DNA from 2 places in the Paraglaciecola sp. QJM3NY_14 genome. Region 1 is predicted to be linked to the other one. Evidence: predicted binding sites of a transcription regulator. Region 1 holds the regulator's gene; the other holds the start of a gene.
The links. Region 1 encodes LexA, which represses DNA repair genes until DNA is damaged. Its sites were predicted from a motif close to TACTGTATNNNNATACAGTA; they were not measured.
Positions count from the first base shown of each region.

Region 2: AC0VYA_RS01790 (acyl-homoserine-lactone synthase) is a predicted target of LexA. The motif match lies at 5,639-5,658, and genes of this name have one in related genera.

Region 1 is NZ_CM149664.1:5,040,167-5,056,582, reverse strand. It holds gene ilvC (ketol-acid reductoisomerase) at 1-1,110, opposite strand, end outside; gene ilvY (HTH-type transcriptional activator IlvY) at 1,255-2,109, shown strand; gene AC0VYA_RS21635 (PepSY-associated TM helix domain-containing protein) at 2,106-3,236, opposite strand; gene AC0VYA_RS21630 (YifB family Mg chelatase-like AAA ATPase) at 3,471-4,985, opposite strand; gene AC0VYA_RS21625 (TRIC cation channel family protein) at 5,083-5,703, opposite strand; gene ilvD (dihydroxy-acid dehydratase) at 6,153-8,000, shown strand; gene ilvA (threonine ammonia-lyase, biosynthetic) at 8,000-9,550, shown strand; gene plsB (glycerol-3-phosphate 1-O-acyltransferase PlsB) at 9,644-12,079, opposite strand; gene lexA (transcriptional repressor LexA) at 12,273-12,896, shown strand; gene coxB (cytochrome c oxidase subunit II) at 13,305-14,429, shown strand; gene ctaD (cytochrome c oxidase subunit I) at 14,440-16,038, shown strand; gene AC0VYA_RS21590 (hypothetical protein) at 16,057-16,284, shown strand; gene AC0VYA_RS21585 (cytochrome c oxidase assembly protein) at 16,281-16,416, shown strand, end outside.
Region 2 is NZ_CM149664.1:403,784-420,199, reverse strand. It holds gene AC0VYA_RS01835 (hypothetical protein) at 1-84, opposite strand, end outside; gene AC0VYA_RS01830 (DUF6895 family protein) at 95-1,384, opposite strand; gene AC0VYA_RS01825 (DUF6895 family protein) at 1,560-2,819, shown strand; gene AC0VYA_RS01820 (hypothetical protein) at 2,926-3,141, shown strand; gene AC0VYA_RS01815 (hypothetical protein) at 3,168-3,371, shown strand; gene AC0VYA_RS01810 (hypothetical protein) at 3,398-3,613, shown strand; gene AC0VYA_RS01805 (hypothetical protein) at 3,640-3,855, shown strand; gene AC0VYA_RS01800 (hypothetical protein) at 3,882-4,097, shown strand; gene AC0VYA_RS01795 (hypothetical protein) at 4,146-4,352, shown strand; gene AC0VYA_RS01790 (acyl-homoserine-lactone synthase) at 4,923-5,516, opposite strand; gene AC0VYA_RS01785 (hypothetical protein) at 5,745-6,692, shown strand; gene AC0VYA_RS01780 (helix-turn-helix transcriptional regulator) at 6,689-7,435, opposite strand; gene AC0VYA_RS01775 (ATP-binding cassette domain-containing protein) at 7,659-8,570, shown strand; gene AC0VYA_RS01770 (hypothetical protein) at 8,572-10,158, shown strand; gene AC0VYA_RS01765 (redoxin family protein) at 10,198-10,677, opposite strand; gene AC0VYA_RS01760 (VOC family protein) at 10,714-11,109, opposite strand; gene AC0VYA_RS01755 (class I SAM-dependent methyltransferase) at 11,160-12,008, opposite strand; gene recG (ATP-dependent DNA helicase RecG) at 12,001-14,076, opposite strand; gene AC0VYA_RS01745 (peroxiredoxin-like family protein) at 14,279-14,923, opposite strand; gene trmH (tRNA (guanosine(18)-2'-O)-methyltransferase TrmH) at 14,960-15,712, opposite strand; gene AC0VYA_RS01735 (RidA family protein) at 15,906-16,292, opposite strand; gene spoT (bifunctional GTP diphosphokinase/guanosine-3',5'-bis pyrophosphate 3'-pyrophosphohydrolase) at 16,314-16,416, opposite strand, start outside.

The DNA.
Region 1 (16,416 bases):
CTCAACACCCGCTTTGATCATGGCCACAATGAATACACCGTTATCGAAGAATTCTTGCTCATCGATTTTACCATTGTATTCAGGCGCATTTTCAAAACCTGTTTGGCCTGTTTCTTCACGCCACTTCAATAAGTTAGCGTCACCATTGGCCCAATCTTCCATCATAGTACGTGAAAATTCACCGCTGATGATATCGTCCTGATGCTTGCCAAATAGTGGCTTTAACATGTCTTTAAGTTGCTCAGATAAATCAAATGCCTTGATTTTAGCTGGGTTCGATAGGCGATCCATCATGTTGGTCACGCCACCGATTTTAAGTGCTTCGGTGATGGCTTCTAGGCCAAACTGAATCAACGCTCCGGCATAAGCGGGGTCGATGCCGTCAGCCACCATTTTCTCGTAACCAAGAACGGCCGCAGCTTGTTGCATACCACAAAGGATCGTTTGCTCGCCCATTAAGTCAGACTTAACTTCGGCTACGAATGAAGACTCAAGTACGCCTGCACGATCGCCGCCTGTTGCGCTTGCGAGTGCTTTAGCGATATCCCAACCTTGTTGCTGAGGATCGTTTTCAGGGTGAACCGCAATTAATGTCGGAACACCGAATCCACGCTTGTATTCTTCACGTACTTCAGTGCCTGGGCATTTTGGTGCACACATCACGACTGTGATGTCTGAACGAATTTGTTGGCCTTCTTCAACGATGTTAAAACCGTGAGAGTAACCTAATGAAGCACCTTCTTTCATAAGAGGCATAATAGCTTCAACAACGCTTGAATGCTGTTTATCAGGCGTTAGGTTGTAAACCAAATCAGCACTTGGAATAAGCTCTTTGTACGTACCAACAGTAAAACCATTACCGCTTGCACGTTGGAATGAATCGCGTTTTTCATCGATAGCGGCTTGACGAAGCGCATAAGCAACATCCAAACCAGAATCTCGCATGTTAAGGCCTTGGTTTAAACCTTGAGCGCCACAACCTACGATGACTATTTTTTTGCCTTTAAGGAAATTACAGCCTTCTGAAAATTCGCTGCGCTGCATGAATCGGCAACGACCAATTTGGTCAAGTTGCTGACGTAAAGATAATGTATTGAAATAATTTGCCATTTTTTTATAAATCCTAGTAAGTGCAACAAGTCAGTGACGATCTCGTGTGATTGAGAGAATAGGGTATTTCATCTATTGAATAAAATGATATATTTGCAACTTAATATTTCATATTCTGCAATAACGTTTTTGTGAAGGAGTAAGATGGACATTCGAAGCTTGGAATTATTCCAACATTTAGCCAGTAGCTTGCACTTCAGCAAAACTGCTGAAGCGTTGTTTGTCAGTCCCTCTACCCTTAGTCGTGTCATTCAACGCCTTGAAGATGACTGTGGCACGCCACTGTTTGTGCGGGACAATCGAAAAGTAAAGCTCACCGCCGCTGGAGCAAAACTATTGCGCTTTTCACAGCAAACCTTGTCTGAATGGAAGAAAGTCAAATGGGAGCTGCAACAAGATCACGAGCAAATTCAAGGCGAATTAAGTTTGTTTTGTTCAGTGACGGCCAGTCAAAGCCATTTGCCAAAATTACTTGATAGCTTTCGTCATCAATATCCCCAAGTAGAGATAAAGTTAAACACCGGCGACCCTGCTCTATCTGCTAGTAAGGTGATGAAACAAGAAGTGGATGCAGCCATTGCCATTCATACCCCTGACTTCCCTCCTGACTTGACGTTCTTACCCCTTGGCGAGGTGCCTTTACTGCTTATCGCACCAAAAGAAACCCAGCTAACCCGTTTGAGCCAAGTGGATTGGCGCGAACATTCTGTCATTCTGCCTGACTCGGGACCATCAAAACGAATTGTGCACCACTGGTTTGCTGAGCAAGGTATTCGACCGCGAGTGTACGCAACGGTAGCGGGTAATGAAGCGATTGTAAGCATGGTAGCACTGGGTTGCGGCTTGGGCATTGTGCCTGAAATAGTGTTAGACAATTCCACCATAAGTCAGCGTGTAAACCGTATTCGGTTGGATGACATTGAGCCTTACCAAATTGGTTTGTGTTGCATCAGTAAGCGGCAAAGTGAGCCTGCTATTCAGGCGCTATTTAACTGCTAACGAAGGGATTGCGTTTTCAAAGTTGAAGACCCTTTTTTGCTCGTGCGCAATCGCCAGCGAGTGAAGCCTAAGCTAAATAAAGCGAATACAATTGAGCCACAAATTACCCACAAAATTCGAAGTGCTAAGCCCCCTACACTGCCATTGTGCAAAGCATGCAACCAACCTTTTATGCTATTTGCAGGGCCATGCTTCCACGCAGAATATGTACTAATGATCTGCCCTGAGTGGGCATCCACGTATACAAATGTATTGGGGAAGCGATGAGATGGATCTTCAGGTATTTGGAAGCGAAACGTATAGAATTGTTGAGCACTTAAATTGTTGTCGGGGGTTTGGATCCATGCCAGACGTGATTGCTGTAGGTCAGCGCCATTTTGAGCAACGTGTGCCTGTCTCGCTGCATTAATTGCATCAGAAATCGGCACAGTATGCTGTATTGTCGTATTCGCAACACCGCTTAGTTTAGAGGCTGTTTGCACTGGCGAAAACAGCAGCCCCAGGACCTTATTTGTTTCTTGTGGCAGGGATAGCATCACGCCAGTGGCAACAAGCAGTAACAAGGGAACGACACTCGCGAGTCCCAGTATTTTGTGCCAATCATAAAGCAAACCGATACGTGAGCGGCGTCGTTTAAATGTAAACGCCCTATGCCACTGGCCTTGCTTCGGCCACCATGAAACTAATCCGCTCACTAGCAAGAATAATGTCGCTAGACCTATGTAGCCTATGACGAAAGTGCCTATTTCACCAAAGAGCAACGTGTAGTGTAAATTGTATAGCCAAGTGGCCAAATAGTGCCCCCAATAGTCTTCGCGAAGCACTGATAGGCCGTCACTGCTTAACCACACCATTAGGGGGGCAAACCCTTCACTACGAGTCTCTACGGGGTTGTAATAACGAGCTGATATCGCTCTTTTGCTGTCACTCACCTCAATTCGCCAAGGGCCTTTTTTATTCGGATACGTTTTATTGAGTGTATGTAATGCGCTGTCCCAACTGCTATCTGTGGCCAGCTGCGAACGTTCGAGTTCTGGGTGTAGCCAAGTATCTATCTCAACATAAAATACTAACACCGCCCCTGAAAGGCATATTATTGTCAGTAATACGCCGAGACTTAAGCCCAACCACAAGTGGAGCCTTCTGATGTATTTGCGAAATGAAAATGAATGCAATGTGAGCCTTGATGCGCCAGGGGATTTTTTGCTAATACCAATTCCAATTCCAATTCCAATAAATTATTGCTGAGTGGCTAATTATTTAATGGAGTGGGTAGAATAAGGACTATTAATAGCCTCGGTTAAGAAAGCATAACCTGAAAGATTTTTAATTCACAAGAAACACTCACATAAAGTGAAAATTTAATTGTAAGCAAGCTGCGCCAACATACGGTCAAAGGCTCGGTAATTAAGGGCTTCAGCCAGATGTTGGCGGGTTATGTTAGGCTGATTAGCAAGGTCTGCGATAGTGCGAGATACCTTCAATACTCTATGGTAGGTACGCAGTGACAAGCCTAATTTTTCAACGGCAACTTGCAAAAAACGTTGATCGTTACTTGAAAGCTGACAGTACTCTTGCACCTCTTTGCTGCCAAGCATAGTGTTGGGTTTGTTGCTGCGCTTAAGGGCAATATTACGCGCAAATACGACTCGCTCTCTGGTTTCTTTACTGCTACATCCTCGCGTCTTAACTTGCTCAGAGAACTCATTGCCGTTGAGCTTAGGCACATCAACTTGTAAATCGATGCGATCTAGAAATGGTCCCGAAATACGATTCAAATAACGCAATATTTGGTCAGCAGTACAGCGCCCGTCATTAAGGCTGCCCGTTGGGCTCGGGTTCATCGCTGCGACTAACTGAAACTGAGCCGGAAATTGCGCTTGTCTAGCGGCACGTGAAATAGACACCGAGCCTGACTCCAGCGGCTCTCGAAGTACATCAAGCACTTTGCGATCAAATTCTGGTAATTCATCTAGAAACAACACGCCGTGATGAGCGAGTGATATTTCCCCGGGCCTTGGCACACTGCCACCACCGACTAACGCGACGGCCGAACTCGTGTGGTGGGGATGGCGAAAAGCGCGCTGCTTCCACGTTTGTGGATTAACCGGTTTACCTACGATCGAATGAATGGCGGCGCTGGCGAGGGCTTCTTCATCGGTCATGGGCGGTAAAATAGTGATCAAACGACTGGCTAACATCGTTTTACCTGTGCCTGGTGGGCCAGTGAATAACAAGTTGTGTCCGCCGACTGCCGCTATTTCTAAGGCACGTTTTGCTGAACTTTGCCCGACCACATCTTGTAAATCTACGTTGTATTCGGCTTCTTGCAAGATGTTGTCAGATGTAAATAAGGGGAGAGTTTTTTGCTTGCCTAAATGGTGAAACACATCAAGTAATTGATATGCGGGGACTATCTTCGCTCCGCTGATAAGAGCAGCTTCATTCGCATTTTTAGCGGGTAATATAGCGGTACGACCCTCCTTAAAACATGCATAAGTAAAGGGCAGCGCGCCTTTGATGGGGCGTATTTCACCGGAAAGTGCAAGCTCCCCTACTAACTCAATTCCCTCAAGGCTTGCGCCTTTTAGTTGATTACTAGCAGCGATAATACCGATAGCGATGGCAAGATCGAATCGACCGCCTTCTTTCGGTAAGTCTGCGGGGGCTAAGTTAACGGTTATACGACGAGCAGGAAATTCAAAGCCTGAATTTATCAGGGCGCTACGCACGCGATCTTTGGCTTCGCGCACCGATGCTTCAGGCAAACCAACTAAGTTAAAACAAGGCAGCCCGTTGGCTAAGTGCACTTCTACAGTAATAAGCGGCGCATCAATGCCGACACTCGCTCTTGAAAATACTACCGCTAATGACATAAGCAAGGCCTTTTGCACGTCAAACTCGAATGCCATAAGGCTAGTCAAGTGAGCAGGTTAGCGCCACTTAGCATAACGAACAAAGCAGTTTAAGGCTTCATTCCATGTGTTCCGGGTTGAATACAGGTAAATGCCAGTGCCATTTCATGGCGGCTAAACGGGTGGTCAGTGTTACCGCAAAGCCCATGATCATGCAGCTATAAGTGGATAAGCCGAGATAAGATCCCGCAATGTACGTGGCGCCGCCAATGATACATGCCGTTGCATACAAATCGCCTTTCAAGACTAATGGAATTTCGCGACAAATCACATCACGAATTAAACCACCAAACACAGCGGTCATGGTACCAAGGGCTATCGCGATAAAAGGGGATGCGCCGTAGCTAAGGGCTTTTTGTAAGCCCATGACGTTGAAAAAGGCTAACCCTATGGCGTCGGCAACTTGCAAATATCGCAGGGGGAAGCGATGGCTAATACGTAGCCATATGATGGTACAAAGCGCTGCGCCTAGAATAGCAAAGAAGAAGCTATGATCTTGCACCCAAAACACAGGCAGATCTAAAATAATATCACGCAGAGTGCCGCCACCAATTGCCGTCACTGAGGCTAAAACGACGACGCCAAAGCCATCCATATGCTTTTTATACGCCATTAATGTGCCAGAGACGGCAAAAACAGCCACGCCCATTAAATCAATCCAATGTAACCAGGTACTCATATTTTTCTCACTGCTATTTGAGGCTGAATGATACCGATAAATGACAAATTCTAAATAGCCAAACTCAGCGTTTGTGTATAAAGGACACAAAAAAAGCCTATAGCATTGCTTGATCCGTTGTGGGGGTTCGTGTTACCAATATAGGCAGTGACGATATACCAAATTTAAATTAGAAATTTATCTAATGTTCTATTCCGACTCGTGCAGCAAAGTAATTATTTTGGTGACAGTGGTGGAGACATGTTCTCCGCGGGGATAGATCTGAATTAACGTCAGATAATTTTAACCCCCCGCACGAAAGTTCGGGGGGTTTTTTGCTTTTAGCGGCAACATTTTTAGAGATATCAATTTCGACAACCGGACGAGGTTTTTCGCGCATACCGTTTCACCTGCGACCTCGACGGATTTTTACACTATTAATGCACTATTTAAGTTAGAGAGAAGAGACAATGCCAAAGTTACGTTCAGCAACCACAACCCAAGGTAGAAATATGGCCGGCGCTCGCGCGCTTTGGCGTGCGACTGGTATGAAAGATGGGGATTTCGGCAAGCCGATTATCGCGGTGTCTAACTCATTTACTCAGTTTGTACCGGGTCACGTGCACCTAAAAGATATGGGGCAGTTGGTGGCGCGTAGCATTGAAGCGGCTGGTGGAGTGGCAAAAGAGTTCAATACGATTGCGGTAGATGACGGTATTGCGATGGGTCACAGCGGCATGCTTTACAGCTTACCTTCTCGCGAAATCATTGCTGACTCGGTTGAGTATATGGTTAACGCGCATTGCGCCGATGCGATTGTTTGTATTTCTAACTGCGATAAAATCACCCCTGGCATGTTAATGGCGTCAATGCGTCTAAATATTCCGGTTATCTTTGTTTCTGGTGGCCCGATGGAAGCGGGTAAAACCAAGCTTTCAGATCAAATCATTAAATTGGATTTGGTGGATGCCATGGTAGCGGGTGTTGATGACAACGTGAACGACGAGCAAAGTGGTGAAATTGAGCGTTCTGCGTGCCCTACATGTGGCTCGTGCTCAGGTATGTTTACTGCCAACTCAATGAACTGCTTAACGGAAGCGCTTGGCTTGTCATTACCAGGTAATGGTTCAATGCTTGCGACGCACGCTGACCGCGAAGGTTTGTTCAAACAAGCGGGTACGCAAATTGTTGAGTTGTGTCGCCGTTATTATCAGCAAGACGATGAATCAGTTTTACCGCGGAACATTGCCAACTTTAAAGCATTTGAAAATGCCATGAGTCTTGATATCGCCATGGGCGGTTCAACCAATACTATTTTGCATTTATTGGCGGCAGCGGTGGAAGGTGAAGTGCCTTTTACCTTGGATGACATTGATCGCTTATCTCGCAACGTACCGCACCTATGTAAGGTTGCGCCTTCTACCCCTCAATACCACATGGAAGATGTGCATCGTGCTGGTGGTGTGCTTGGCATATTAGCCGAGTTGAATCGCGCCGGTTTGTTGCACGAAGACACTCCACATGTGTTAGGCAAATCTATTGGTGAAGTCATAAGTGAGTGGGATATTACCCAACCTGAAAACGCCCATGCCCTCGAGTTTTTCCGTGCAGGCCCTGCTGGCATCCGAACCACAAAAGCATTTAGCCAAGATTGCCGTTACCCTACCGCCGATACCGACCGTGAAAACGGCTGTATTCGTAGCCGCGCAAATGCATTTAGTGAAGAAGGTGGCTTGGCCGTGTTGTTCGGCAATATTGCGCAAGACGGTTGTATTGTAAAAACAGCCGGTGTGGATGAGTCCATTCACGTATTTACTGGTCGCGCACGTATTTACGAAAGCCAAGATGACGCAGTGAAAGCTATTTTAGCCGACGAAGTGATTGCTGGTGACATAGTTGTTATCCGTTACGAAGGCCCTAAAGGTGGACCGGGAATGCAAGAAATGCTGTACCCCACGACTTACTTGAAAGCCAAAGGATTAGGCAAAAAATGCGCTCTTATCACAGATGGCCGCTTCTCAGGCGGTACGTCTGGTTTATCGATTGGCCATTGCTCGCCAGAAGCCGCTAGCGGCGGTGGTATCGGTTTAGTGGAAGAAGGCGACAGCATGACCATTGATATCCCCCAGCGTAAAATTGGTGTTGATATTAGTGATGAAGTGCTTCAAGCCAGACGAGAAAAAATGGAGCAGAGCGCTAATCCTTGGAAGCCAGTCAGCCGTGAGCGTAAAGTGTCACTCGCGCTTAAGGCATACGCCTTATTAGCAACAAGTGCGGATAAAGGTGCTGTGCGCGATGCAAGCAAATTGGAAGACTAATGACCACCAGTGCCCAAGAATATTTAAAAAAGATTTTAATGTCGCCAGTGTATGACGTGGCGGTAAACAGCGAGTTTGTCCATCTAGACAAATTCTCCGCTGTTTTAGGGAATGATGTATGGCTTAAGCGAGAAGATCAGCAACCGGTTAAGTCGTTCAAATTGCGTGGTGCATATAATAAGATCAGTCACTTAGATGATGAAGCGCTAAACGCGGGGATCATTACCGCATCAGCGGGCAACCACGCCCAAGGTATTGCTTATTGTGCCTCTCGCAAGAATATTCAGGCCACTATTGTGATGCCAGAAACCACCCCTGACATTAAAGTGGACGCGGTGCGCAACTTCGGAGGTGCTAACGTCAACGTAGTGCTTCATGGTACTAGCTTCGACCAAGCCAGTGAAGAGTCTAAACGTTTAGCTGCGTTGCATGGGTATACCATGATCCCGCCATTTGACGACCCAGACGTTATTGCCGGGCAAGGGACCATCGCCAAGGAAATGCTTGAGCAAAACCCGAATCTGGATATCGTTTTTATCGCAGTGGGCGGCGGCGGTTTAGCCGCTGGCATGAGTGTGTATTTAAAGCAGCTCAAGCCCAGTATCAAAATTGTCGCTGTAGAGTCCAGCGAATCTGCTTGTTTACAAGCGGCTTTGAAGGCTGGTGAGCCTACTCCTTTGCCCTTTGTAGGGATTTTTGCAGACGGTGTAGCAGTGAAAACCATAGGTATTGAAACATTTCGCTTGTGTCAGCAATACGTAGATGAAGTCATTACCGTTAACAATGATGAGTTATGCACGGCAATCAAAGATATTTTCGATGATACCCGCGTGATTGCTGAGCCAGCAGGCGCATTGTCTGTTGCAGCCATGCGTAAATACGCTAGGCTAAATGACGTTAAGGGTAAAGTCTTTGGTGGCGTGTTATGTGGTGCTAATATTAATTTTCACACTTTGCGTTATGTGTCTGAACGCTGTGAATTAGGTGAGCAAAAAGAAGCCGTATTTGCCGTTAAAATCCCTGAGAAAAAAGGCGCGTTTAAGCACTTCTGCGAACTGCTAGGTGGTAAAACCATCACAGAGTTCAACTATCGTTTTTCAAGTGAAAAAGAAGCGCATATTTTTGTGGGTGTGAAGTTGCGAAGGGGCCAAGAAGAGTTTGCTGAGTTGATGGCCACTTTGAGTGCAAATGACTACCCTTGTCTGGACATGTCAGACAATGAAATGGCAAAACTGCATGTGCGCTACATGGTCGGTGGTCGCCCCCCTGCTCTACTTCATGAGCACTTGTTCTCATTTGAGTTTCCTGAACAGCCAGGAGCCCTAATGACCTTTTTAAAAACCTTGGGCGAACGCTGGAACATTACTTTGTTTCATTACCGTAACCATGGTGCTGCGGAAGGTTTAGTGCTAGCGGGGTTTGATTTCCCTGATAACGAACGTGCTGATTTTGAGCAACACTTAGGTCAACTCGGCTACCAATACTCTGAAGAAACCGAAAATCCCGCCTATAAGTTTTTCTTATCAGACGTGAACGGTATTTTCAGCTAATAATTTGCGGTTATCGGTTAAAAAAATGCGCTCGGTTAATCACCTAGCGCATTTTTTATGTGCTCAATATTCACTCATTAGCGTATACACGATTTAAATTTGCTGAAGTCGTTGAGTGATCTCAGGCGAAATTAATTCCTCCACACTTGCTAGCAGTGCTTCGCTGGTATCTGAATGCTGCAACTGCCCTTCGCTAGATGCGTTGATTAATTCGTTATCTTTCAAGGCGTGAATGAAAGTAGATAGTACATTTTTGTCGAAAAACTCTGGTGAATTAATGCCATGTAACGCCGCTAAACGCTCTGCAAATTCTCGACTCTGTTTTTCTAAGCGACCACGGCCAATGGTTTGTTCCTTCTTAAGAATGGTCAGCACGGCAGCATAACGTTGCAGGGTTTCTTGAATGCTTCGATTCAGCAACCAGAATGAATAAAACGCTTTGCTAGTGGCAGCGGGCGGGCACAGTGTGTCATCTTCAGCACGCAGTAAACCCATATCGATCATCGTGCTAAGTAAGCGATCTGTATAATTCATTGCTTCTTCGTGGCTCATATAAATAAATAGCTCGCGCTGCAGCAAAGGATATAGCTGGCCAACGAGGGAGATGACTTGCGGCCTTGCCAAGCCTTTATGGGCAAATACAATGGCGCTGACTAAGCCAGGTAGGGCAAACAAATGCAAAATATTATTGCGATAATAGGTCAATGCCACCGCATTTTTGCGTTTTAGGGAGATGATAGTGCCAAAACTGTCTTGGGATACTTCCAGCTTATTTAGCTTTAACGTATTTTCTACCAATGCTTTGCCATCAAGCTCAGGGATGCTAGATAAGTCACTGTAAGGCGCGGCCTTTAACAAGTCTAGGTAGTCGTCAATGGCGCGTTCGAGTTCATCCTGTGCCATTGCGTGTTTCTTAGCGGAAAGTAAGCACATGGCGCACAGTGACATACCGCTGACAGCGGCCGCTTGGTTGATTCGGCCCATAACATCATTGGCTAAGGTATTCACGGCAGGGGTTAACCAGCGCGGTTTTTTATCGGGTTCTAAATTTTGTGCTTCACGCCAATCTGGCACTTCGCTATCAAGAAAGTTGCTTAAATTAATTGGATCACCGAAATTTAAAAATCCGTTTCCGTAGTTTTTCAGCTTACGTACCGCGGAGAACACCTGAAAAAAAGATTCTTTCTTTTTGTCTGTGCCTTTGAGCTCTTTCAAATAGCTTGAGACTTCCATTACGTGCTCGTAGCCAATGTATACAGGTACAATACTGACGGGGCGGTTAATGCCTTTAATCAGTCCCTGAAGGGTCATGGCCAACATACCCGTTTTAGGCGGTAGTAAGCGACCTGTTCGACTTCGGCCTCCTTCAGGATAATACTTCACGGAATAGCCTTTGTTGAAAAGTAGCTCTAAATACTCTCTGAATACCGCGGTATACAGCTTGTTGCCGGCGAAGCTGCGACGTAAGAAGAATGCGCCACATTTTCGTAAAATTCCGCCAATCGGCCAAAAATTGAGATTGATACCCGCAGCAATATGCGGTGTCACTAACCCTTCGTGATAGATGACATAAGTTAAAAGGAGGTAGTCCATGTGGCTTCTATGGCACGGCACGTAGATAATTTCGTGGCCATTTTGCGCTAACGCCCTGACTTTATCGGCATGTTTTACTTCAATGCCGTTGTACACTTTGTTCCATATTTTTGTGAGTAAGCGGTCGCCAATTCTTACTAACCCTTCGCGATAATCTGCGGCAATTTCATCGACATATTTCTTCGCTTTGGCTTGTATCTGGTGATTTGACTGCTTCTTGCTGCGCGCTTCGTCGCTAACTGCTTGGCGAACAGAGTCTGCGCCCAATACTGCGTTATATAATTCTTGTCGTTCGAGTAACATTGGGCCTATGAGATTTTGGCGGCGACGATGAAAGTGCGTGCCCGCTAGGCGGATAAGCTTGTGGCCTATTTCTTCATCACTGCCTTTTAAATCTGCCATGGTACGAGAGGATACAGCCTTGCTGTAACAAACGAAGTTATCTCTACCTAAAAACAGCACAATAAAAAACTTACGTAACCAGTTAGGCGACACCTGGTTAGCGATAATATCTGACCAGCCGGATAGCTTTCGGCCGGGCGCTCTGCCCCAAAAAATGGAAACGGGAACGATTTGCAAGTCTAACTCTGGGTGCTCTCTGTGGATCTGGAACAGACGAGTAACATCATCTGCAATTTTGGTGATCTTCACTTTTCGAGTAAGCAAAGAACGTGGTTGTTGTAAAAACAAACATGCGGGTAATTCCTTACCACCGATTTGCACCGGCTCGGAGGGCTTAGGCAAGCCTAAGGAATTGGTAGACATTTTTAAAGCAAATTGATCAGTGACCGAGTGTGTGCGCAATAGATAAATAATGGGTTTGGTGGTATCGATCCCAAGTTCGGTCGCTATATCTGTAGGAATGCTATTAACTTTAACCAGCCATTTTAGCGGAACAGATATCATTGTCAGCAGCAGTTTATGCAGCCATGCCATAAGAGTGGTACCTAGATAATGAAAGACCTGTATAGGATACCACGTTATTCGGCTTTTCCACCCTGCGTAATCAGTTTACAGGTCAGAGGTCTTATAGAAAATTATCTTTAATAAACAACAAAGAAGAAAAATTTGAGATTTAGCAACGACTGTATATACTCACAGTTAAACTGTATGAAACAACAGGCTGTGTATGCGTCCACTAACTCCCAGACAAGAAGAAGTCTTGCAACTGATTAAAACCACCATGCTAGAAACAGGCATGCCGCCAACTCGTGCAGAAATAGCACGGCACCTTGGTTTTAAATCGGCAAATGCGGCTGAAGAACACCTCAAGGCTCTGGCTCGTAAAGGAGCAATTGAGATCTTGCCCGGCACGTCAAGAGGTATCAGGCTCACTGAGCCTTTAGAAGATCAATTAGAAGACCAAGGTTTGCCGCTTATTGGTCGTGTTGCCGCCGGTGAGCCCATTTTGGCTCAAGAGCATGTTGAAATGCATTACAAAGTTGACCCAAGTTTATTTAAACCCAGCGCTGATTTTTTACTTAGAGTTAGCGGCATGAGTATGAAAGACATTGGTATTTTGGATGGTGATTTACTGGCCGTGCATAAAACAACGGATGTGCATAATGGTCAGGTGGTAGTTGCGCGAGTAGATGAAGATGTAACCGTTAAACGGCTTGAGCGAAAAGGTCGACAAGTCGTACTACATGCTGAAAACGAGGATTTCCAACCTATTAAAGTCGATCTAGCGACGCAGCCTTTTAATATCGAAGGTATTGCTGTTGGTGTTATTCGTAATGCTGACTGGATGTAGTTGAACATTTTTTAGGCAGTTTGCTGTTAAGTTATTGATCATTTTCGAGCTTCGCAATGGAGTTCGAAAATATTATTTTATTCCATGAAAACATCCCATCTTACCTATCTTATATTGCCTTTTCGCATATCATTTAATCTATGTGTTTGTTACTGAGTTGTTAACGTAACACACTGATAGGCTGATTAAAATTTGGTCAATTGAATATAAAATATACAAAAAAACTGGACTACTCCCCCTATTTTGAGTAATGCTTGTTACACGATTAACAAGTCAGTAACAAAACTTGTCGCGTGCTGAACCTTACAATAATAAATTAGAACGTAGAGTTTGATGGTTATCACCACTATTTTACGCGTTTGACAAGCAGGGGGTCGAGTGAAGAAAATTTCGTTGAGTGTTATGGCAATGTTAGGTGCATTTAATTGCAGCACCGCTTTTGCAGATTCAGTGTCCGACTTAGATCAGTACCAATTAAACATGCGCAAAGGTGTGACTGATATCAGCGCCGAGGTATATGACCTACATATGTTGATGTTCATCATATGTGTGGTTATCGCTGTTGGTGTGTTTGGCGCTATGTTCTACTCCATTTTATTTCATCGTAAATCTCGTGGGGCTAAGCCTGCAAACTTCCATGAGAGTGTTAAAGTTGAAATCGCTTGGACCGTCATCCCTTTTATTATCCTCATTGTAATGGCTATCCCTGCAGCCAAAACGTTGATCGCTATGGAGGATGCCAGTGAACCGGAAGTGACGGTGTTGGTAACAGGGTCACAATGGAAGTGGCACTACAAGTACATGGATAACGACGTCGAATTTTATTCTCGCATGGCAACTCAAGCCGATGAAATCACAGGTAAATTAGACAAGGGTGTTAATTACCTCTTAGAAGTAGATCAACCTCTGGTGATCCCTACCGATAAACGCGTGCGTTTTCTTATTACCTCAGACGATGTTATTCATTCTTGGTGGGTACCAGACTTCGCAATCAAGCAAGACGCTAATCCAGGTTTTATTAATGATGCTTGGGCTAAGGTCAATGAACCGGGCATTTACCGTGGGCAGTGTGCTGAATTATGCGGAAAGGATCACGGGTTCATGCCGGTTGTGGTTATCGCAAAAGAGCCCGCCGAATATGATAAGTGGATAGGCGAGCGTCAAGCCATCCAAGAACAGGCAAAAGCTGAAGAACAAAGATTACTAGCAATGAACATGAGTAAAGAAGAGCTCATGAGCAATGGTCAAAAAATTTACAATTCTGCATGTGCAGCCTGTCATATGCCTAATGGTGAAGGGTTGCCAGGGGTATTCCCAGCATTAAAAGGGAGTGACATTGCGCTAAACGATATGGCTGCGCATATTGATATCGTGCTTAACGGTAAATCAGGTACCGCAATGGCCGCCTTCGCTAAACAGTTAACAATGTCAGAACTTGCCGCAGTGATTACCTATGAGCGAAATGCGTGGGGTAACGATACGGGTGATCTAGTTCAGGCGAAAGACATTAACGCTGCATTAAACGGGCAGTAGGGAGACGATCATGAGCACAGTAACCGACACGATCCATCACGAAAACGATCATCACGAGCATCATGCGCCTCCTTCTGGTATTAAGCGCTGGTTGTACACGACAAACCACAAAGACATAGGCACGCTGTACCTTTGGTTCGCATTTATCATGTTCTTAACCGGCGGCGCGATGGCGATGGTCATTCGGGCGGAATTGTTTCAGCCGGGCCTGCAGATAGTTGAGCCTAACTTTTTCAATCAAATGACCACAGTTCATGGCTTGATCATGGTGTTTGGTGCTGTTATGCCCGCTTTTACAGGGCTAGCTAACTGGTTAGTGCCTATGATGATTGGCGCGCCAGACATGGCTTTGCCTCGCATGAACAACTGGAGCTTCTGGATCTTACCCTTTGCGTTCTTGATTTTACTGTCTTCGTTATTTATGGAAGGTGGCGGTCCTGCATTTGGCTGGACGTTCTACGCTCCTCTATCAACTACGTACAGTGGTGACAGTACTGCTCTGTTTGTTTTCTCGGTACATATCATGGGGATTTCATCCATTATGGGGGCGATTAACGTCATAGTGACGATCTTCAATATGCGCGCCCCAGGGATGACATGGATGAAAATGCCGCTCTTTGTTTGGACGTGGTTAATAACAGCATTTTTGCTTATTGCGGTTATGCCTGTATTAGCCGGCGCAGTGACTATGGTGTTAACAGATAAGTTTTTTGGTACTAGCTTCTTCGATGCCGCAGGTGGCGGCGACCCTGTGATGTTCCAGCATATTTTCTGGTTCTTTGGGCACCCTGAGGTTTACATCATGATACTGCCCGCCTTTGGCATTATCTCGCAAATAGTACCGACCTTTGCACGCAAACGCTTATTTGGCTATGCCTCTATGGTGTACGCCACGGCATCTATTGCATTGCTGTCGTTTATCGTCTGGGCTCACCATATGTTTACGACTGGGATGCCGGTCTTTGCTGAGATGTTTTTCATGCTAGCCACTATGCTGATATCTGTGCCCACCGGTGTGAAAGTATTTAATTGGGTAGCAACTATGTGGCGAGGCTCCATGAGTTTTGAAGTACCTATGTTGTTTGCTCTAGCGTTTATCGTGCTGTTCACGATAGGTGGTTTATCTGGCTTGATGCTGGCGATAACGCCTGTGGATTTCCAATACCATGATACTTACTTTGTTGTTGCGCATTTCCATTACGTATTAGTGACGGGCGCCATCTTCTCAATTATGGCGGCGGTATATTACTGGCTACCCAAATGGACAGGAAAAATGTTTGATATTACGTTAGCTAAATGGCATTTCTGGTGTTCATTGATTTCTGTAAATGTATTGTTCTTCCCGATGCATTTTGTTGGCTTGGCCGGTATGCCAAGACGTATTCCAGACTATGCATTGCAGTTCGCTGATTTTAATAAATGGATAAGCTTAGGTGGATTTGCGTTTGGTTTATCTCAATTGATTTTCTTGGCGTTACTTATTAAGGCATGCCGTAAACAAGGTGACCCGGTAAGTGACCAAGTTTGGGAAGGGGCAGAAGGTCTAGAATGGGAAATACCTTCACCTGCTCCATATCATACGTTCGAAACTCCGCCTGTTATTAAATAGGCGGTACAGGAGCATATTATGTTGCTAGCTAAAAAGAGGTTTTCCAAGACGCAACTTTTGAAGCGTTCTGTTGCATTTACTTTCGGCTTAATTGCGTTTGGCTTTTGCAATAGCTTGCAAAGTGATGCTTATTTTCCTCTCAATGATACCGAGCATTTCGCATCACAAGGTGAATATACCAATGCGCAGTACGCTCAGCAGGGTCTGGCTCAGTCTTACTCAGGGATGTTCTGGCACTCGCTATGACAGACAACAGGCAGGAGCCTAATACGTCAGATGCTGCCAGTGCTGAAAAGCCGAGCAGTCATGGCAAGATGGTTATTAAATTACTCGCTATCGTATTGGGGATGTTTGGTTTCGGTTTTGCATTAGTGCCTC
Region 2 (16,416 bases), 480 kb from region 1:
ATAGGCAAATAAACATTGCACTGAGATACTGGTGAAAAAAATAACGGCAATAAGAAAGTTAAACTTTTTTATGGTGAGTTGCATGTACGCCTCCTTAGCTTGCTAAAGCATCGAATTGTTGCCAATTGATTTGGCGGTGAATATTCAATAAAGGCACTTGAATCGTATCAACGGCTTCTTCCCAAGTTTTCCCCGTTGTCGTTAACGCGTGGTATTGATCATAGTAAAAGCCAACTTTGCCGTCTGCTTGGCATTGTTGCTCGATAAAACGCAGAGAAAAGGTGAGGATATACTCTATATCTAAACGCCGAATATCTGGTATTTGCTCTTCTAAAGTCTTGAGCACCGTCAGTGCTAATGGCAAGTTGTAATCATTAAGCAGTCTAACCAACTGTCCTGAAGCATATGCTGCGAAGTAAGATAATGAGGGGCCTCTTGCCCATATGCTATCTATATGGGTCGCGGCGAGTCTAAATGTCATGCCCGCCACAAGCATTGTGTGGTAATGCTTGACCCACGTTTGAAATTCATCACTGGTTTCACTTAGCTTTTCGAAACCTTCTGGCTCACCTGGGCCCGGTACTATAGTGTGATCAATTGAATTCTTGTCTACCAAGTCTAATGCATACTGCAAATGCCAACGCTTGCAAAGTCCTGTCAAAATCAAACACATCAATAACTCTAACGCCAAATCTAAATTGTTATTTGCCATATAGCGCACGAAAAGAGCTTCTAGAGCTTGTAACTGAAGGTGTCCGTACGTCGGCTCAAGCCCAAGAAAGTCATGATTGACCTTCATACCAGTCAAGTAAAAAATATTATGCGTTAAAGCATAAGCTTGCGCTTCATCACATTGAATCGGATCTGGCAGACGATTCATGTTGGTCAACCTATTCACCTCTTCAACTGAATACGGCATTTCAGATAACCCATACATTTTTGCGAAAAACAGGTTATCCATCAGTCGAAAAGGGGGGAGTTCTATAGATCGTAAATGAGTAGATAGGTAAGTATCTTCGAAATAAGCATCTAGTTTTTCAGTACTTTTGCCCAAGCTTTTTGCCACAGCGACAGGGAATGCATAAAGACCATATGTGGAGAGATTCCGCCTAGCTAAGTCTAAGTAGTCGTTGCAAGAGATGGTTTGCCAATAGCTTTCAACTAATGCTGTTGGTGATCCAAATGCTTCATATTGTGCGGTTACATATATGTACAAGCCAGCTTCGCCGAACGCTTTACGGCGATAATCAGTCCCTTTGGGGCAGTCAGCGACTAGCGGTTGGAAGCATGACAAGTTTCTATCTACCCAGTTATCAATTTTATTAATTCTTTTTTCTAAGTATTTTAACGTCGTACTACTTTCTGCAAAATTTTGATTATTCATGATAGTCATTCCTTATTTAAGTTCGTTAATAGTAATCAAAGACAACATTAAGCGAACTGTAAGATCTATCAGTTAACCTCAATTAAACGCCAAAAATAATAACCTGATACTTTTTACAGTTTCCCAAATCAAAAAAACAAACAATTATTACCCCATCAATTTCAGGGGAAACAAAATGAATAAATTGAAAAGTGAATTATTTAAGAAAGACATAGAAAACAAAATTAAAAACATAGACATTTGGATAGATGAAAATAAAGAATATTTTGATTTATATAGAATTTCAGATAATGAAACTACATTTTTACATAGAAAGTCATTTTGCGAATACTCTCTGTATTTATTAGTCTGTAATAACCATACAATTAAATCAAAAAGCAAAATCGTTGAAAAACAATTCTTTGATCAACTGAAAGATGAAAAATTTCTTCAATTAGCTAAAGCAAATCGCGAACTTTTCCTCGCCTTTGGATTACCTATTGCAGTCGCTAAGCACCTTGGGGTTAACAACACAGAACACGAAAACTATTTTACGGACGAGCTTTATTCACAACATGCACGTTCGTTGGAGTTAGTGCCCTTTCGCATGATGGATTATATTTTTGCTACGCAGATCCACGGCGACTTAGCACATATATTCCCAGTAAAAAGTCTATATGCCATGTCAAACTTCACCCGTTTACCCGACCCTATTCACACTGATGAGTCCCAGGCATACGCTTTAACGCATAACGTGTTTTATCTGACCGGCATGCGCAAATGCCATGACTTTTTAGATGTTGGGCTGCGTTTCGACCATGGGATTGCCGGCTCTCTAGAGTCCCTGCTAATAAAATATATTGCAAAGCAAGACCTCGACGTATCGCTAGAGTTACTTGCGTCCCTCGCCTTAACTGGGCATTGCAAAGAATGGCATTTGGACTTGGTTTTTTGTGAAATCGCCAAGGTGATACAAAACGACACAATCATTCCAGGTCCGGTAGGGCGAATGGGTGATGATGTTAAGCAGCGCCACGGAGAAAAGTTCCAAACGTGGGCTAAAAATTATCACACCATGCTGGTCGCAGCGATGTGCTTGCGAATTATTTATGACCAATTAGACGACATTTTTGTTGACGCGGACCCCATCGATTTAAAGCTCATATATTCCCTGGGGCACTCCCTAAGATTGGCCGACGAGTACAACCTTCCCCTTCTGCTGACCGTTCTCAAATCACTTGAAACTGATCGTGAAGCAATTGAGACAGTCGGTTTGGGCCATGTCATTGATAACACAATTCAATTTGTTAATTCACAACGGAATGAACACGGCTCTATTGGCTATTTTCATGACGAAAAAATAAAGAATAAAAGTAACTGCTTCGAAACTTCAGTCCACAACACGATTAAAAAGATTGATGACTGTATCGACTGGAAGAAACTAGCAATTGCTTAAAAAATTGGATAGCTAACGCACTTATTTGCGTTAGTCATTCATAACTTGTTATCGCAACAAAAATTAGTTCGTTCGATAACGTATATAAAACGAAAAGAGAAACACCATGCAACTTAACTTCGCAACCCAAGGCGTAAATTTCATCGCATTCACTGGCTATGCACTGGTATATGACGCGCAAGAACTAGGTGACTTAACTGCCGCAGTAAACACCGATCTGATGAACGTACTCGCAGACAAAGTGGACCCTGCATTACTTGATGCAGCGACACATGCAGCCAATAGCATTAACGACATCGCTAGCAACGTATCTGTTAGCTAATCACACACTAAAAAAGGAGAAACACTATGCAACTTAACTTCGCAACCCAAGGCGTAAATTTCATCGCATTCACTGGCTATGCACTGGTATATGACGCACAAGAACTAGGTGACTTAACTGCCGCAGTAAACACCGATCTTATGAACGTACTCGCTGACAAAGTGGACCCTGCATTACTTGATGCAGCCAATAGCATTAACGACATCGCTAGCAACGTATCTGTTAGCTAATCACACACTAAAAAAGGAGAAACACCATGCAACTTAACTTCGCAACGCAAGGCGTAAATTTCATCGCATTCACTGGCTATGCACTGGTATATGACGCACAAGAACTAGGTGACTTAACTGCCGCAGTAAACACCGATCTTATGAACGTACTCGCTGACAAAGTGGACCCTGCATTACTTGATGCAGCGACACAAGCAGCCAATAGCATTAACGACATCGCTAGCAACGTATCTGTTAGCTAATCACACACTAAAAAAGGAGAAACACCATGCAACTTAACTTCGCAACCCAAGGCGTAAATTTCATCGCATTCACTGACTATGCACTGGTATATGACGCACAAGAACTAGGCAGCTTAACAGCCGCAGTAAACACCGACCTTATGAACGTACTCGCTGACAAAGTGGACCCTGCATTACTTGATGCAGCGACACAAGCAGCCAATAGCATTAACGACATCGCTAGCAACGTATCTGTTAGCTAATCACACACTAAAAAAGGAGAAACACCATGCAACTTAACTTCGCAACGCAAGGCGTAAATTTCATCGCATTCACTGACTATGCGCTGGTATACGACGCAAAAGAACTAGGTGACTTAACTGCTGCAGTAAACACCGACCTTATGAACGTACTCGCTGACAAAGTGGACCCTGCACTACTTGATGCAGCGACACATGCAGCCAATAGCATTAACGACATCGCTAGCAAAGTTTCTGTTAGCTAATAAGTGACCTGGCGGTGCAAGCCGCCCTTAATTTAAAAAGGATTCTTTATGAAAGGCTCGGCATTTTCAGTAAACGGTGTACACTTTTATTCAATGACAAACTATTACTTCATTGTAAAAACAGATGAAGTAGAAAATATAACAGCGATTGCAAACTCCGATTTGTTAAATCAACTCTATGACAAAATCGATCCGCAAATTATGGATGCTGCTACACAAGCTTCTGATTTGATTAGTTCAAGTACATTGGCTTAGCATATACGGCGCCAGTGATAATTTGAATCCTGGCGCAGTCTTTCACTCATCAGCACGCTTATTTTCCCCACCGAATGTATATCAGCAAACGATAATTTTTAATATTTTGTGCCACTTCAATTTAGAAACACATATCAGCACCCTGACTTATCATCATTCGCTAAAGGCTGTAAAAGTAAACGCTTACTTACTAAAAAACCACAGTTACTTCAATGATATAGGCGTAGCTAACTCAGTCAGCTTTTTGTATACAGTAGCTTATGTTCATGAAGTCGAGCTTAGCTTGCGCAGCTGTAGATTAATTAAAGTAGCCTAGGGAACGGCATTAACCCGTTAAAAATGACAATACAAGCGCTTAACAGGATACAGACAACACTGTTCACCTATCCCTTTTTATAAGGCATAAGAGAGTTTGAGAAATGATCTAAAACACCATTTCAATAGATTATATTTATTAAGATATTTGATATCTATTACGGGGAAAATGAGAATACACTTGGAAAGTAAAAAAGATGAATGTTCGGGCGACGTACAAAAGACGAGCGCCCAATAGTATAGGAATATATAATGTTAATGAATAGGATTAATATTTAAATTGTTGTCCACTTTAACCCATAGGGCAACAGATTTCTCTACCCCAATTTGCATCGCCTGACCATCTCCCATTCTGCGCATATTTACGCCCAAATACCGAAGAATTCGCTCACAGGCCGTGGTTGTTACCAGTACATAATCTGTAATGCCATTTTTAATCGCAAATGAATAAAATGAACTTACTAAAGCAGCTGTATCTTCGCTTGCGACTCGAGCAGATTTCCCTGTTCTATTTTTACTAATAGCAAAGCGACTTATTTCCCAAATATTTTTTTCTTCAGGTGCTAACTCCCCTCTCAATAACTCTGGGAATATATCTTTTAGCATATAACTTTTTGTTGTTGGTATTGCACGCCATCCACCAACAATATCATCGCTCTCATTCAACATAGCAATATAACTTGGCTGCTGGTTATCAAAAAAGTCTTTTTCCAAGCCTTTATCAGATTCGACATCCCAACCTAATCGCCCTTTAAAGACTTCAGATCTTAATTTGAACATATCATTAATTAACTCTGGATTACGTCCAAATTCATTATTGTTTTTATCTATTACTTTTATTTGTCTCATTGCGCTGAACCTAGTTTAGTTAACTTGCAACTAAGCATATTCAACGAAATTCAATAAATTCAGCTATCACATTTTACAGTAGGGTTTTAATCATTGTCCCTAGCCTAATTCCAATAATTTTCTCCTGTAGTATCTGACAGTATTTTTATAAAACACCGTCAGATCTAACAGGATATATAAACATTTAAAGCAGCTAAAATATCGAAATGGAGTTAAGTGGATACCGCAATGAACAACAATATTTTTGCTTTACGTTCTCGCTGCTTGTCGTTAGTAATAGATAAAGCAGCGTCTATTTCACATTATTGTGGCGCAGCTTGGTTATTTTGTCTTAAGGGCAAGATACTAAAGCTTCAAGGAAGCACTCAGCTGGAATCTGAAGCTCTGCTACTGAGTCAGATAAAGGCAAGTGGTGCCGGGGCAGACCTTTACTTGTCCTTGCCTCCAAATGCTTTGATTAAGGATAGTAACGCACTGGTTAAAAGTGCCACCGACGCAGGTATCGTCAACATTCTGTATCCGCGTATCCCCGCTCATTTTAGGTTTAGTGACAATCATAAAACCAATTTTCTTTCTAACAATATCAACGTTATTGCTATCAACAATGCATTGATGGATCTCGGGACGGTTATAACCATGCAGACCAACGAACAAAAGAAAAGGCCTTGGATAAGTTGTATCACGTGTGCTGATCTGTCGGGCAGAGAAGCGGATTTCTCTACGTTTGATGAGGATATAGAAGCGATCAACTATATAAAAAGGCTGGTTGGCAATATGGAGTTTGTAGCTGAAGAGCCCGGTTGTTTGCCATTCAATGTCAGCAACACAAAAAATAATGCTAACCAAGCTGTTCAACATCACACTGTCAATAGTTTACTGGACGTGAAGAAACTTTTAGCACACGCGTGCGAACATAAGATGACCTGTGGACTGATCATTGTTCACACTGATTTAGCTAAAGAAATGATCGTGAGTGGCCTCGTCGACGAAATGATTTATTATCTATGCTTACACCAGACCGAACTCGAAAACACTCAACCGATAAACTTACTGAATAACGATTGGAAAATATCCAGCAGCTATCACTTCAGTAAGGGGATAAGGTTTAACGCTCGTCCTGAATCTGATATGACTAAACAACAATTTAACAGTGAGCATCGTTTATACTTAAATTAGATATTTGGTTTAATAATGCCCTTCTTGATCGCTAGCGCGACAGCATGCTGTCGATTAATAGCGCCTAGCTTGGTGTTTGAGTTACCTAAGTGAAATAAAACTGTTCGCTCAGAAACATTTATTATCTGCGAAATTTCCCAGGCTGTTTTACCTTCACAAGCCCAAAACAAGCATTCAAGTTCTCTTTTCGTTAGCTCCCGTCTATCTGTTTCGTCGCTTGCACTTATCTCAAGCAGAACGTATCGCTCGAATAAGTGCGTTGCAAATGTGTGGCAAAACATCTGAGCGTTATCTAATACTCTATTCGCATCGGAACGTTCATCTATCGCTACACTGAATACGGCGATATTCTCAGAAGTAGATCGAATAGGGATGCTTAGCCCATTGTACAAGCCATATGCCGCTGCTTTTTCGAAAACGAGCAAACCTTTAGTAGAAGAAAAGTCTTGGTACTCAACGAGTTTGTCCCAGCGGATAGGAGATTGCTTTTCAAAGATGTATTTAACAACAGGGTCGTTTTGTTGTTCACTTTCCTTAAAGTAAAACTCGAGCCATTTCTCTGGATAATTCGAAATAACTCTAATCGTCGGTGAGTATGAGGATGTTTGCCCGATGACGCCCAATAAATAAAACGGGATATCAATTAGCTGACAGAACCTTTCGCAAGTTTCCTTTAGAGCATCAATTGAGCTACTTTCGTCTACACTTTCTAGTAATTCGTAGAATTCTTCGACTTGCATCATCCCTTCCTTGCTGGAAATGTTTTTAGATTTTAGTCACGAAGAGTGCGTTTGCGTCATTAAGCATGTAGCACTCGTTCATTTAATAACCAAGCTAGCAAAAAATGGTAAGTAAAACTACCAAAAGATCACACTATTAATCTGCAAACCTGTCAAAAGTAACAAGTAGGAAGTAGCACATAAGCTCCTACAATAGGGGTTCTGTAACCTACAGAGGTCATGCAATATGTCAAACGCAAGGTTTCCAAAAAAACAAGTTCAGCTGGAAATACAAAAATTAAGCAAGTCGTACGACGAAAATCAAACAGCGCTCAATAACATAAGCTTAACGTTAACTCCTGGCATAATTGGATTAGTCGGATCGAACGGTGCCGGCAAATCGACTCTGCTTAAGTTAATTGCGCAGTTGGAGCGTCCCAGCTCTGGCAGCATCCAACTAAATGGCCAAGATGTAGCAGGTTGCCCGCACTTAATCAGGCAACGATTAGGCCTGCTGCCGCAACACTTTGCTGTCTATGAAAATTTAACGGCAAAACAATTTTTGCAGTATTTAGCCGCGGTTAAACAGGTGGCCAGAACGCATGTAGCTCAAGATATCTCTGAATTGTTACATGCGCTCAACTTACATGAATTTGAAAACCAAAAAATTTCAACGTTTTCAGGTGGCATGCGTCAACGACTCGGTATCGCACAAGCGCTGCTTGGAGCACCCGACATACTTATTTTTGATGAGCCTACCGTTGGGTTAGACCCCCATGAACGAGTTGCCTTTCGCAGCCTGCTAAAGAAATTAGCCAAAGACAAAATTATTATTTTATCTAGCCATATCATTTCTGACCTCGCCTCGATATCAGATAATATATTAGTACTCGCTAGGGGAGAGGTTTGTGCCTTCAACACACCTGAAAATTTACTTCAGCATATGAAGGGCAAGGTGTGGGACATCATGGTGGAAAACTCAGAAGTGAGGCAAATTGAGACCCTGTTTAAAGTTTGTGATACACAATCTTTTGACGAGAAAACGCGATTAAGGGTTATTCACGACACTCCCCCTAATGAATGTGCCAGTTCTACCGCCCCCAATTTAGAAGACGCGTATCTATTCTTTACAGCCCCTTGCCCTTTGCAGGAGCACTAAAATGAACTGGTATTTCTGGCGAATTGTTCGATTAGACTTATACAACAGGATCCACAAAACTAACTGGTGGTTAGCTTGTCTTTGCATGATAGCAACGACATTGTTTCTTTTTCCTGATGCGAGCGCTGGATACGCCGTTTTAGATATTAATGGCTATCGGGGAATATACAATTCGGCGTGGATGGGGGAGTCGGTAGCATTAGTCAGTTCTTCGTTCCTGCTGCTGTTTGGGTATTACTTACTATCAGGTATTGTTGCCCAAGAAAAAACATCTCAAATGCAGAGCTTATTACTCTGTTCTTCCTTCACCATCAATCAGTATTTAAGCACTAAGTTTGTAGTCAATGTTTTACTGCTAAATATCATTGGCACTTTGATGATAGCAGCTGCCATGTTGCAACAGTTAATCGCTCAAGAGCAAACTACCATATATGTTACTGCGTACCTCTTGCCCTACCTAGTGCTCATACTCCCAGTCACTATTTTGGCAAGTTGCTTTGCATTATTATTTGATATTCTCCCTGAAAAAATACGTAAATATAGCAACCTAATCTACTTTTTCGTTTGGGCGACACTCAGTACTTTAAATATTTTTGGATTATCCGCTCACAGCGAATTTACCCGGCAAATGGAGCAAGCCGCCCCCTCACTAACCGCAGGGCAAGTCCAACATATATCGATAGGAATATCGAAGCTGAATCGCATTCAAGAAACATTTGATTGGCAAGGGGTCAATTATGACACCTTTGTTTTCATACCCGTTATTTTACAGCTATTATCAGGCTTAGTGGTTTTCGCAATCACGTTGAAGCTAGCAAATGGTTCGTGTCACCTCCTATATCAGAGCAAATCAACTCGTTCCACCACAGGTTCTACTTCGAAAAAAACGTCATCAAGTTCCTTCGCGCTCACTAATTATCTCTTTACTCTAAATTCACGTTACCCACTGTTAAGCGCGGAACTAGGGATGCTGAGCACTCTTTTAAACCGCAGCTTTTGGGTGATTGCTACGTGCTTATGTTCAGTTTCTTTATTGGTTTCACTCGATATTCTACGCACAGTCATATTGGCTATTATCTGGCTCCTTCCTGTGGTGACAGTTTGCCAAGTAAATATATGCGATGAGCGCTCTGACACCGCGGGGCTTTTATCAGCCTACCGAAATCAACTCACCCTAAGGCTGACACGAGTGCTTGGGGCAAGCATATTTACAAGCCTATGTTGCTTGGGTGCGTTAATCAGGTTTGCAATAGAAGGGGATTTTATTGCGGTACTTCATCTTCTGGGATACTGCTTACTACTCCCATTGGGATCAGTCACGTGCAGCATGATTTTACATTCGCAAAAGATGTTCCAATTGATTTTTTTGTTCTGCTGGATAACCAGTGTGGTCAACCACGCCCCTTATAGTGATCTGATTGGTGTGACAGCCAGCAGTCAGGGCTTTAGCACGACATGGATGGCTAATTTTACCTTATTTATCCTGCTCATTGGATATCATGCCAATCCCTTTACCATGCGATGCAACTTCTTGTATGGAAAAAGCAAAAAAGCAGTCGTTGAAGAGGTAAGAAGCGGTGCTAATTAGGTTAAATCCTATTGCACCGCGCCAATTACCTAGCTGAATTTAGCCGTTTAATGCCGCCAACATAGTCTGCGCGTCACTGACTTCAAACTTGCCAGGGGCTTCGATGTTTAGTGCCTTAACGACACCGTTTTCCACTAGCATAGAATAACGGCCAGAGCGTAAGCCACCGAAGGAGCCTGTGTCTTTAGCAAGGCCAATGGCTTGGCTAAACGCAGCACCGCCATCAGCGAGCATAGTCACGTTCTCTGCGTTTTGTGACTTGCCCCAGGCTTCCATCACAAATGCATCGTTCACCGATAAACAGATAATGCTATCAACGCCTTTTGCCGCTAGTTTGTCAGCCAAAGCAATATAGCCTGGCAAATGGGTATTCGAACAAGTTGGTGTAAATGCGCCAGGAACAGCAAACAACACCACTTTCTTATCCGCAAATAAGTCAACGGTTGTGGGGTTACTAGCTTCGCCATTTTCGCGCAAGCTAAAAGTCACTTCGGGTAAGGTATCGCCAACGTTGATCATAATATTTCCTTGGTTAAATGAGCAATAGACATGACATTACTTAGGTTGCAGCAAATCCCACTTGTTGCCAAAACAGTCTTGGAATATTGCCACTGTGGCGTAGGGCTCATCTCTTGGCTCTTCTAAAAAGACCACTTCGCGTTGCAGCATGTTTTGATAATCACGGTGAAAGTCATCCGTTTGCAGGAAAAACGACACACTACCACCTGTTTGATTGCCCACCCATTGCTGCTGGTTAACAGCCGCTTTCATCAGCACTAAAGCGGCACCTATTTGGCCAGCATCATTGTTTGGAGCAATCCGCACCCAGCGAGAATCTGGGCCGTTTTTAATATCCTCAAGCAAAGTGAAACCCAATGACTGGGTGTAAAACTCAATGCCTTTATCGTAATCGTCGACCAATACACTTACGTTACATACGCTTTGTTGCATGTTATTCCTTTTAAGTAAAACCCAATAAATGAGGAACAGCGGTTTCGGCGCTAATTAATCAGATATACATCAAAGCGATTCGCCTTGCCTTGCATTTCGATATGGGGCTTTTGCTGTGCTAAAAAAGGGGCACCGGCTGGGCGTTTTACCACCACGCGCTTTTTGGCTAACGCGAGTGCGGGGGCGAGCAGCCCATCGGCGTCTTCGTCAGGACCAAGCAATTGCTGAAAAAGGCGCATTTCTTTTTTCACTGCAGCACTTTTTTTACGATGCGGGAACATAGGGTCAAGGTACACCACATCGGGAGCAAGATTTGCTGGTTCGTTACACCAGTTCGCCATTAAATCAACGGCGATGCCATGATGTAAGCGCATTCGTTGGGGCAGCCAAGCACTTAGCTCTGCACTGTGGTGTGCTCGCTCAAGTCCATCTGCTAACAAGGCGGCTACCACTGGGGAGCGCTCAATCATATCAACCCTGCAGCCTAGGCTTGCGAGCACGAACGCATCTCGCCCAAGGCCTGCTGTGGCATCTAAAACTCTCCATTCGCTCTGCCCTTTTAAACCAACCGCTTTGGCGACGGCTTCTTTTTTACCACCACCGTGCAGTCGCCTAAACGTCAGGGCGTCAGAGGCAAAGTCCACTAGTACCTCGCCTACTTTTGGCTCATCTAATTGCTTTAACGCTAAATGCGCTTCGCTTTGCATCAACACTAAGCCATGTCTGACATTACCATCGAAGTTCAATTGCCACACAGATGCTAAGTTTTTAGCTTTTTCAACAAGTTCGGGGCTGGCGTTTTCTGGCACAGTGACTACAGGAGCCATCTTTACAGGTGCTGTGGCCGGCGATTTTGCAACGGTATGTGTCACCGCGTTGATGTAAGAATTATCAGGCATGACCAAAATGCTCTTTGTGACCTAACCAGCGATTAATAATGGCTTGTGCATTTGCAGGATGTTGTTCCCATAATTTTACAGACAAGGTTTGTACCTGAGGAATAAGCTCGGCGTCACGCACCAAATCGGCGATACGCAAGTCAGCCAAGCCGGTTTGCTTGGTACCCAACAGTTCCCCTGGGCCACGTATCTCTAAATCTTGTTGGGCAATATAAAAACCATCATGGGATTCACGCAGCACAGCTAATCGCTTTGCTGCCGTCTTTGACAAAGGGCTTTGATACATCAACACGCAGTGGCTTTCTACTGAGCCTCGCCCAACTCGCCCGCGAAGTTGATGTAATTGCGCTAAACCTAAACGTTCTGGGTTTTCGATGATCATCAAACTGGCGTTGGGCACATCGACCCCGACCTCGATTACGGTGGTAGCCACCAATAAGTCCATCTCGCCGTCTTTAAATTGCTGCATTAAACGCTGCTTTTCATCGGCTTTAAGGCGCCCGTGCACTAAACCAACCTTTAGTTCAGGCAAGGCTGTTGCTAAGGCAATAGCGGTTTCTTCTGCCGCTTGAGACTGCAACACTTCTGATTCTTCAATCAGGGTGCATACCCAATAGGTTTGCCTGCCTTGCTCTACAGTCGCCAAGCGCACCCGTTCAACCACTTCTATGCGTCTCGTTTCGGGCAATACCACAGTGGTAATAGGCGTGCGTCCGGGCGGTAGCTCGTCGATTACCGAAGTGTCTAGATCTGCATAGGCTGTCATCGCTAGTGTGCGTGGAATGGGCGTTGCAGTCATGATCAACTGATGAGGAAACGCCCCCTGCTGCACGCCTTTTTCACGCAATGCCAAGCGCTGATGCACCCCGAATCTGTGTTGCTCGTCCACAATGACCAGTGCCAAGGATTGGTATTGTACGGTCTCTTGAAACACAGCGTGAGTGCCTACCAGTAACTGCAGCTTGCCGCTGGCTAAATTTTCTAGGGTTTCGTTACGAGCTTTACCTTTTAACTTACCGGCCAGCCAGCCGACCTCGATACCTAGGGGAGCAAACCAACCTTGAAAATTATTCATATGTTGTTCTGCCAGCAGCTCAGTAGGCGCCATCATAACCACTTGGTAGCCTGCACTGATCGCTGATAGCGCAGCCATGGCAGCGACCAGTGTTTTACCTGACCCTACGTCCCCTTGCACTAAACGCATCATGGGGGTTGGGCGCTGCATATCGTGTTGAATGTCGTTGATAACACGTTGCTGGGCACCCGTTAAATCAAATGGCAAGCTATCGAGTAGCTGTTTCAGCAGGGGCTCACTTGGGGTGATGGCAAAGCCTTTTTGTAACTGACTTTGCTGGCGTACTTTAAGCACACTTAAGTGATGGGCCAATAGCTCTTCTAGCGCTAAGCGCTGCTGAGCGGGGTGCTTACCTTCCTCAAGTAAAGCCAACGTCACATCAGGTGGAGGCCTGTGTACCAAGTGTAAAGCTTCAATCAAACCGACTTGCTGCTGATAAACATCCTCAGGTAGCAATTCAGCTAAACCGCCTTTATCAAGCAATGTGAGGGCTTGCTCAGTCAAATTACGCAAGGTAATTTGTTTAACGCCCTCAGTAGAGGGATAAACTGGCGTTAAAGATTCAGCCAACTGGGCGTTGGAATCTGCACTAAGGGTTTTATATTCTGGGTGCATGATCTCTAGGCCATATTTGCCCGCACGTACCTCACCGAAACAACGAATGCGCGTACCGTTTTCTAAGCTGTTTTTTTGCGCCGCTGAAAAATGAAAAAAGCGTAATGTGATGGTGCCTGTGCCGTCGCTGATGCGCACAATTAACATGCGTTTACGGCCAAACTGCACATCGCTAGACATGACTTCGCCTTCGACACTGGTATGCAAATGCGGCATTAGCTCAGCGATGGGATAAATGCGGGTGCGATCTTCATAACGATGGGGCAAGTGAAATAACAAGTCCTGCACTGATTGCAGGCCAAGCTTAACCAACTTTTCAGCGACTTTGCTGCCAACCCCTTTAAGCTGGGTGACTGGCGTCTGGGCTAGCCCTAACATCGAGAGTCCGAACCTTGCGTGAGCCGATTAGGGAAAGTGATTAAAAGCACAATAGATAACAAAGAAATAGCCGCCTGCCCTTCAAGTAAATCAGATACAAAATATCGCTGAGTTGTTTATTATACTTCACGATTTACTCAATCGGGGCAAGAACTTAACATCATTTGTGCCTATCTTTACTCCGCATTTCGTGCATCGAGTGTTAAAGCGAATACTTAGCCGCTTGATAAAGTAATTCAGGCGACAATCGTTGTTTGTAGTCAGGGTTCACGTAACTGAATTTGATCACCCCCTGTTCATCTAGAATAAACACAGCTGGTGCTGGTAATACACCCCGCCCTGCTTTAGCTGATGCATTTAACTCTATGCCTTTTTTTTCTTTGTACTGAGCGGTTTTGTCTTCAGGCACATAATAACCAATACCAAAACCGCGTATTGTCTCTAACTTGCTATCAGAAAGTAACTGTACGGTAAACTTGCTTTGCAGTTTTTGAGCTTGCAGTTGCGCTGGCGTTTCAGGGGATATCGCTAATATTTGATAACCCAAATCATCCAGAGATTTTTCAATGTCTTTTAGTCCAGCCAACTGACGATTACAGTAAGGACACCAGCCACCACGATAAAAAATTAGCACAGTGGGCTTTTGCATAGTGATGGCTTTCAAGCTGACTGGCGCGCCATCACCGGTTTGCAATTTGGTGTTTGGGGCAAAATGGCCGACTAGCAATGGGGTGACATCTTGGGCACCTTCAGCAATGGTAGTGCGCTCAAACGCTAACACAGGCGAGGACAGAACAGCGAGTAAAAGAAGTAAACAACCGTTTGTTGCTTTTATATTAGTCATCATTTTGAAATCCTTTATCGGGGTAACAATCGTGTGTACTTAACGATTACCTCTATGGCTTTTCTCGTATTCTATCTCGCTAATGGCTTCTTGTTCTAGTTGGCGCATCGCTTTTGCGGTGGTTTGCATTTTCTGCCACCAGCTTGCATCAGCCACTATGTTACCGCCTTCATCAATATGTGGGTAATCGAGGCCTTTGTTACGACACACGTTTGATAACACAGGAAACCCGCCTTCAAATAGAACACGCTGACACTCTTCTTCGCTCAGTTGAAGGCTGTTGTACATACCAGCCACTTCTCGCTGACGCTGAGCTTCGTATAACACCACAGCAGCAGCCACCGAAACGTTCAATGACTGCACCATACCGACCATGGGAATGACAATGTTTTTGTCAGCTAGGGCAATCGCTTCTTCGGTAGCACCGTGCTTCTCTTGGCCAAGAATAATGGCCGTGGGCTGGGTGTAGTCTATGTCCCTGAAATCCACTGAATCATCAGATAAATGAGTGACCAACACTTGCATATTTTGTTGTTTTAACACGCTGACAGCATCGCCAATACTGGTGTGCATCTCGGTTTTAACCCAATGCTCTGACCCCATAGCGGTGCCTTTGCGTATCTTGGTTTTTTGATCCCATACGCCATGAATACGGTTGATCCCCACTGCGTCACAGCTGCGCAAAACAGCAGATACATTGTGTGGTTTATGAACTTGTTCTAAACAAACCGTTAAGGATGGCTGGCGGGTACTTAATAATTTACGAATGCGCTGATAACGCTCTACTGACATGGGGGCTATAGCAGTCATGGTTTATATTCTTTTTCTTATTGATGTTATATAGCCCTGTTGCCCGCGACGAAGCGTGCCGAGTAGGCTAGCATCTTTTGATCAGCGCACGGCCATTTGGACTCCCCGTGCGCAATGCGGCGCTAAAACGCCACCTGTATTTTAGAGTGAATGTTGCTGTAGGTAATACCTGATATTACTCAGGTAATTCCATCACACCATCGATTTCAATTTGAGCACCTTTAGGCAATTCTTTCACGCCGATAGCAGCGCGCGCAGGGTAAGGTTGCTTGAAATGCTTGCTCATGATTTCGTTCACAGTGGCGAAGTTAGATAAATCCGTTAAGAAGATATTCACTTTAGCCAAATCGTTGGTGCTACCACCTGCAGCCTGGCAAACGGCTTGAACATTTTTAAATACTTGTTCAGCTTGCTCGGCGAAATCGTCAGAGATCATTTCCATGGTTTCCGCCACAAGAGGGATTTGCCCAGACAAATACACAGTAGTGCCAGATTTAATCGCTTGGCTGTAAGTACCAATAGCTTGTGGAGCCTTGTCAGTATGAATAACAGACTTAGACATAATATGCTTACCTTTTAAAGTTTATACGTTAGGTGATTTATTCTGCTTAGATTGGCTGTGCCTTGAAACCCTTTGAACTTCGGGCATGATGCGAATTTTTCGCATGACATCAGCGAGCTGAATA